2 linked regions of the Longimicrobium terrae genome follow. The protein of the gene in region 2 interacts with the protein of the main gene of each other region in a pairwise test. Links are inferred from orthologs where the notes say so. Each region holds a gene or a part of one and is shown on either strand. Other genes may lie near its edges.

Evidence for each region. Proteins that work in one complex are often made in the same cells at the same time.
Region 1: the proteins of HNQ61_RS21820 (region 2) and HNQ61_RS25785 interact in binary tests that used the Escherichia coli proteins (3 or more experiments, as listed by UniProt). The link is inferred for Longimicrobium terrae from one-to-one orthologs.

What each region holds. Positions count from the first base shown.
Region 1 is NZ_JACHIA010000026.1:74,799-77,991, forward strand. The notes cover bases 29-3,154. They hold HNQ61_RS25785 (penicillin-binding protein 1A), read left to right. Parts: upstream 29-415; coding sequence 416-2,893; downstream 2,894-3,154. Other genes in these bases: HNQ61_RS25780 (PBP1A family penicillin-binding protein), read left to right, coding at 29-387; HNQ61_RS25790 (hypothetical protein), read left to right, coding at 3,049-3,154. Also shown: more of HNQ61_RS25780, read left to right, coding at 1-28; more of HNQ61_RS25790, read left to right, coding at 3,155-3,193. UniProt on the Escherichia coli protein: Cell wall formation. Synthesis of cross-linked peptidoglycan from the lipid intermediates.
Region 2 is NZ_JACHIA010000018.1:74,583-77,648, reverse strand. The notes cover bases 1-2,999. They hold HNQ61_RS21820 (penicillin-binding transpeptidase domain-containing protein), read left to right. Parts: upstream 1-502; coding sequence 503-2,497; downstream 2,498-2,999. Other genes in these bases: HNQ61_RS21815 (UDP-N-acetylmuramoyl-L-alanyl-D-glutamate--2,6-diaminopimelate ligase), read left to right, coding at 2,494-2,999; HNQ61_RS21825 (hypothetical protein), read left to right, coding at 108-506; rsmH (16S rRNA (cytosine(1402)-N(4))-methyltransferase RsmH), read left to right, coding at 1-111. In the rest of the region: more of HNQ61_RS21815, read left to right, coding at 3,000-3,066. UniProt on the Escherichia coli protein: Essential cell division protein that catalyzes cross-linking of the peptidoglycan cell wall at the division septum. Required for localization of FtsN.

The DNA.
Region 1 (3,193 bases), on a different replicon or contig from region 2:
GGCGTGTGGGTGGGCTTCGACAACCCGCACACCATCATGAGCGGGGCCACGGGCGGCACCATGGCGGTGCCGGTATGGGCGCGGGTTATGCGTACGGCGTACGCAAACCGGAAGCCTCCGGCGGCCTGGCCGCGCCCCTCCGACGTGGTGGAGCGGCGCTTTTCCGGCCGCATGGTGCTGAGCTCGGAGTGCGGCGGCGGCACGGAGGACCTGTTCTCCGCGCGCCACCTTCCCGAGGTGGGGTGCCCCGTGCGCGAGGCGGCGCCCATGATCTTCGTGGACCCCACCCCCGAGCTTCCGGGACGGCCCGTGTTCCCCGGCCAGCCGCGCGTGCCCCGGCCGGAAGACTATGTCACTCCGGGCGCGGAGGGCGGACGAAAGCCCTGACGCCCCATGCCCCATCTCCAGAATCGACATGCGACGCAAGCTGCTTACGGCCTTTGGAATCCTTGTCGCGCTGGGGGTGGGCGCCTTCGTCTGGCTCTGGTTTGCGCCGTGCGGCATGGGCGGCTGCGCCCCCGTCAGCGACCTGGTGAAGTACCAGGCGGAGGGCACCGAGCTCTTTGACGTGAACGAAAAGCCCATGGGAACGCTGGCCGGCGCCGCACGCCACGTGGTGCCGCTGGACTCCATGCCCGACTATCTGCCCAAGGCGGTCCTCGCGGTTGAGGACCGCCGTTTTTACAGCCACGGCGGGGTGGACTGGAAGCGCTTCATGGGCGCGCTGTTCCGCAACGTCAAGGCGGGCGGGGTGGAGGAGGGCGGCAGCACCATCACCATGCAGCTCGCCCGCAACCTGTTCCCCGACAAGCTCAACTACCGGGAACGGTCGTTCCGGCGAAAGATCCTGGAGGTGCGGGTGGCGCGGCAGATCGAGCGCGCCTTCGGCAAGGACAAGATCATGGAGCTGTACCTGAACCACATCTACCTGGGCGAGGGCGCGTACGGGGTGGACGCCGCCGCGCAGACGTACTTCGGCAAGCCGGCGCACGACCTGACCATCGCCGAGGCCGCGCTCATCGGCGGGCTGCCGCAGTCGCCGTCGCGCATCAACCCGCGCGAAAACCGCGAGGCCGCCCGCACCCGCCGCGACCTGGTGCTGCGCGAAATGGCCAAGTCGGGGTACATCACGCCGGAACAGGCGCAGGAGGCGCGCGACACCCCGGTGCGGGTGGCGCGGCGCAAGAAGCCCACGGGGCAGCAGGGGAGCTACTTTCAGGAGCGCGTGCGGCGCGAGTTGGAAGAGCTGGTGGGCCCGGAGTTGCGCGGCTCCGGCCTGCGGGTGTACACCACGCTGGACCCGGTTGCGCAGAAGGCCTCGGAAGAGGAAGTGGCGCGCCAGGCGGACGCGATCGAGGATGGAAAGTTCGGCGCGTACCGCCATCCCGGGTACCCCGCGGCCAAGGGGGAGCAGGAGGACGGGGTGACCACGTACCTGCAGGGCTTCGCCGTGGTGATGGAGGCGCAGACCGGGGCGGTGCGCGCGCTGGTGGGCGGCCGCGACTACGGTGACAGCCAGTTCGACCGCGTGTACCAGGGGCTGCGCCAGCCTGGCTCGGCCTTCAAGCCGTTCGTCTATCTGACGGGGCTGGAGCAGAGCGTGCAGCCCACGACGCGCTTCAACGACGCGCCGGTCACCATCCAGATCGCGGGCGGGCGGCCGTGGCAGCCCAAGAACTACACCGGCCGCTATGACGGGCCCATCACCGTGCGCGACGCGCTCACCCGCTCCAAGAACACGGTGACGGTCCAGCTGGCGCAGCAGGTGGGGATGGGCGCGGTGATCCAGACGGCGCGGGAGATGGGGATCAAGACGCCCATCGGCAACAACCCGTCGACGGCGCTGGGCTCGGCGGAGGTGCGGCCGATCGAACTGGTGAGCGCCTACGCGGGGTTCGCCAACGGCGGCTCGGTGCCCACGCCGTACGTGATCGAGCGGGTGGAGGACAGCGCGGGCGAGGTGCTGTACCGCGCGGAGCCCAGGACGGCGCAGGTCATTGACCCCGCCACCGCCTTCGTGCTCACCAGCATGCTGCGCGACGTGGTGGACCGGGGCACGGGAACGCCGGTGCGCGCCGCGGGCTTCCGCGGACCGGCGGCGGGCAAGACGGGAACGACCAACGGCGCCACGGACATCTGGTTCGTGGGGTACACGCCGGACCTGGTGGGCGCCGTGTGGTTCGGCATGGACAAGCCGCAGACCATCGTCGCGGGCGCGTCCGGCGGCACCATCGCGGCGCCGGTGTGGGGGCGCATCATGAACCGCGTGTACCAGACCCGCCGCGTTCCCGCGGCCTGGGCGCCGCCGCGCGGGGTGGCGACGGAAACGGTGGACCGGGTGACGGGGATTCCCGTGCAGGCCGGCTGCCCCGCCAAGGGCGCCACCTACACGGAGTACTTCGTGGGATCGCCCCCCGCGCCGGGAATGTGCGATTCCGGGCAGTACGCGGGGATGCCGATGGACACGGCGTGGATGGACGAAGAGATGGGCGCCTACACGGTGGAGCCGTACTCGGACTATTCGACGACGGGCTACAACCCCGACACGGTGGGACTGGGCGACCTGCGCGAGCGCGGTATCAACTTCCCGGAGCTGGAGGAGCGTCGCCGCCGCGGCGATTCGCTGACCTCGCCGCTGCCGGGGAGCGTGGAGCTGCCGGCGCCCGCACCGCGCCCCACGACCACGTATCCCGCGTACCCGCTGCCCGCCACGCCCGCGCCGCCGCGCCCGCGTGAGACGCCCCCGCCCGCGCCGCGTCCGGAGACGCCGCTTCCGCCGGAGCCGCGGCCGACGCCGACGGAGGAGCCGCGCCGCGAGCCGCGGGTGATCGGGACGCCGGTGGAGCCCACGCCGCCGGCCGCGCCGGACAGCACGGGCGCGGGACGGCGCTGACCGGGCCCAAGCCGGGTCTCCGTACGGGGATAGCGGGCGGCGGGGTGAAACTCCCGGCGGCCTGCGGGGTTGTACACGAGCGCCGCGGCCCGGGGAAGGGTTCGCGGCGCTCGCCGCCGGAACGGGTCCGGCTGAACAGCAACGGAGTGGATGTGGTGGGTTCCGTACGGGCGGCCGCACTGGCCGTCTGCCTTGTCGCGCTTCCCGCGTATGCCCAGGTGCGGCCGATGTCCACCGCGGTGCCCGCTCCTTCGGCGCCGGGTGCCACGGCCGGCGCCGCGGCGCGCGGGTGGTACACCG
Region 2 (3,066 bases):
CGCGCGCTGGGAAGACTGATGACCCGCAAGCCGATGAACGCCACGCCCGAGGAAATCGCCGCCAACCCCCGCGCCCGCAGCGCCCACCTTCGCGGATGGAGCGCGGCGTGACCGCGGACGCACTCCCGTCTCCGCGCCGTCCGGCGCGCGGCCGCTCCGGCGGAGCCGCGCCCTGGGAGGCGCCGCGCGCCGTGGACCCCGCGCGCCGCTCCCGCCGCCGCGCCGCGCTGGGCCGTCTTCTGCTCGTCCTGGCCGTCGCGGGGTCGCTGGCGTCCGTGGTGTGGCGGCAGACGGAAGGCGTGGCCCGGCAGCGGGAGCTTTCGCGCGTGCAGAACGAAACGTCCATCGCCGAGGCCGAGCGGGTGGAGTGGGCTAACCGCATCCAGGCGCTGCAGACGCGCGCCCGCATCACCGGTGCCGCCAGCCGGATGGGGCTGCACGTGGCCCGGGATGAAGAGGTGATCCTGCTTCCCGTGGCCGCTTCCGCCATGGAGCAGGCGCCATGAGCCGCACCATGCCGTGGGATACGGAAGAGCGGCTGCGCGGCCGGCGGCGGCTTCTGATCGGATCGATCGGGATTGCGGCGCTGCTGGTCATTGGCCGCGCGGTGCAGTTGCAGGGGTTCGAGGGGGACAAGTGGCGGGCGGAAGCGGCGGAGCAGCAGCAGGCCCGGGTGGCGCTGCCGGCCCGCCGCGGCGCCATTCTGGACCGCGACGGCGTTCCGCTCGCGCTCACGCGCGAGACGTTTCGCCTGTCGCTGGCGCCGAATGAACTGGTGGAGCGCGATGAAGCGGTCCGCTCGCTGATCCGCGTCCTCAAGCTCCCGCGCGCCAACGCGCGCCGCGCGACGGATCCGCGGCGGCGGTGGGTGGTGCTGCCCGGCAGCTTTACGGCGGACCAGCGGCGCACGCTGGGCGATCCGCGCGGCTTTCACTGGGAGCGCAAGCTGCAGCGCTTCTACCCGCAGGGCACCGTGGGCAAGGAGGTTCTCGGGGGGATCAGCGGCGACGGACGCGCGCTGGGCGGAATGGAGCAGGCGCTGGATTCGATGCTCAGCGGGCGCGATGGATTCTCGATCCTCCGGCGGGATGGACGCGGGCGGAAGGAAGCGTCCGTCGCGCTCCCCGTGGCTCCGGCGATGGATGGCGGCGACGTCTACCTGACCATCGACTTCGACCTGCAGGAGATCGCGGACGCGGCGCTCAGCGAGGCCATCGACAGCACCGGCGCCAAGGGCGGCGACCTGCTGCTGCTGGATCCGCGCACGGGAGAAATCCTGGCCGCCGTCAGCAAACGGCAGGGCGGGGCGCTGGGCGTGTCGGCCTTCATCGAGCCGTACGAGGCGGGATCGACGCTCAAGCCGTTCTTCGTCAGCACGCTGCTGGCGACGGGGCGCGCCAATCTGGGCGAGCAGGTGAACGGCGAAAACGGCTCGTGGACGGACCCCATGGGGCGCGTGCACACCGACGTGCATCCCTATGGCTGGCTTACGCTTCGCGACGCGCTGCGCGTGTCCAGCAACATCGGCCTGGTGAAGTTCGCGCCGCGGCTGACCCCCGCGCAGCAGTTCGGCGTGCTGCGCGACTTCGGGTTCGGCACGCCGACGGGGATCGAGTATCCCACCGAGTCGTCGGGGCGGCTGCCCCGCCCGGACCGCTGGTCAAAGATGACGCCCGCCTCGCTGGCGACGGGATATGAACTGTCCGTCACTCCTTTGCAGCTGGCGCTGGCCTACAGCGCGCTGGCCAACGGCGGCACGCTGATGGAGCCGCGCCTCGTCCGCGAGGTGCGCGGGCGCAATGGGCAGACGCTGGAGCGCCACGATCCGCGCGAGGTGCGCCGCGTGATTCCCGCCAGCGTCGCGCACCAGATCCGCGACGTCCTGGTTTCCGTGGTGGAAGACGGAACGGCGACCCGCGCGTCGCTTTCCACGTTCGAGGTGGCGGGAAAGACGGGGACCGCGCGGCGGACGGGCGCCAGCGGCCGCTACATCGCGGGCGAATACAACGCCACGTTCGTGGGATTCTTTCCCGCGCGTGACCCGCAGCTCACCATCCTCGTCCGGCTGGACCGGCCCAGCGGCGACTACTACGGCGGCCTGACCGCCGCGCCCGTCACGCGCGAAACGCTGCAGGCGATCCTTGCCGCGCGCTCGCCGGGGCTGGACCGCCGCAGCCTGCTGGCCACCCGGCTTCCGTCGCAGACGCCGCTGGCCGCGGCCGGGCCCGTGCGCGAGGATGCGCCTCCCGCGGGTTCCGAGGGCGTGTACGTCTTTGTGCAGACGGACGGGGTGGCGCGCCGGGAACCGCCGCCGGGCGGCGCGGTGCCCATGCCGGAACTGGCCGGCCTTCCCCTTCGCGACGCGGCGCGGCGCCTGCACGCGCTGGGCATGCACGTCCGCGTGCGGGGCACCGGCTCCGTCGCGGGCACGCAGCCGGCCGCCGGGCAGACCGCCACCCGCGGCGACACCGTCGTCATCAACGGAGGAGGCCGATGAGCCGCCAGTCCACGCTGGGCGCCATCGAAGCACGGCTGGAACGCGAGGGACTGCTCGCGGGTCGTCTGTCCGCGGAGGACGCGGCGCGCGTGGTGGAGGACGTGACCTCCGATTCGCGCGAGGCGGGGCGGGGCACGCTCTTCTGCGCGGTCGTCGGCACGGCGAGCGACAGCCATCGCTTTCTGCCGTCCGTGGCGGATTCCGGCGCGGCGGGAGCGACGGTGGAGCGCATCGATCCAGCGGCCGGAATGCCCCAGATCGTCGTGAACGACGGGCGGCGGGCGACGGCGTTCGCTGCGGCGGAGTTCTTTGGCGATCCGTGGCGGGAGATGACGCTCGTCGGGGTGACGGGGACCAACGGCAAGACGACCAGCGCCGCCATGCTGCGCCACCTGCTCGCGGCGGACGGGCCCAGCGGCTACGTCGGCACGCTGGGCGCGATCGGCGCGGACGGCGAGGTGATTCCGGGGACGGAGGGACTGACGACGCCCGGCCCGGTGGACGCCGCGCGGTGGATGCGCCGGTTCGCGGACGATGGCGTGATGCGTGTGGCGATGGAGGTCTCCTCC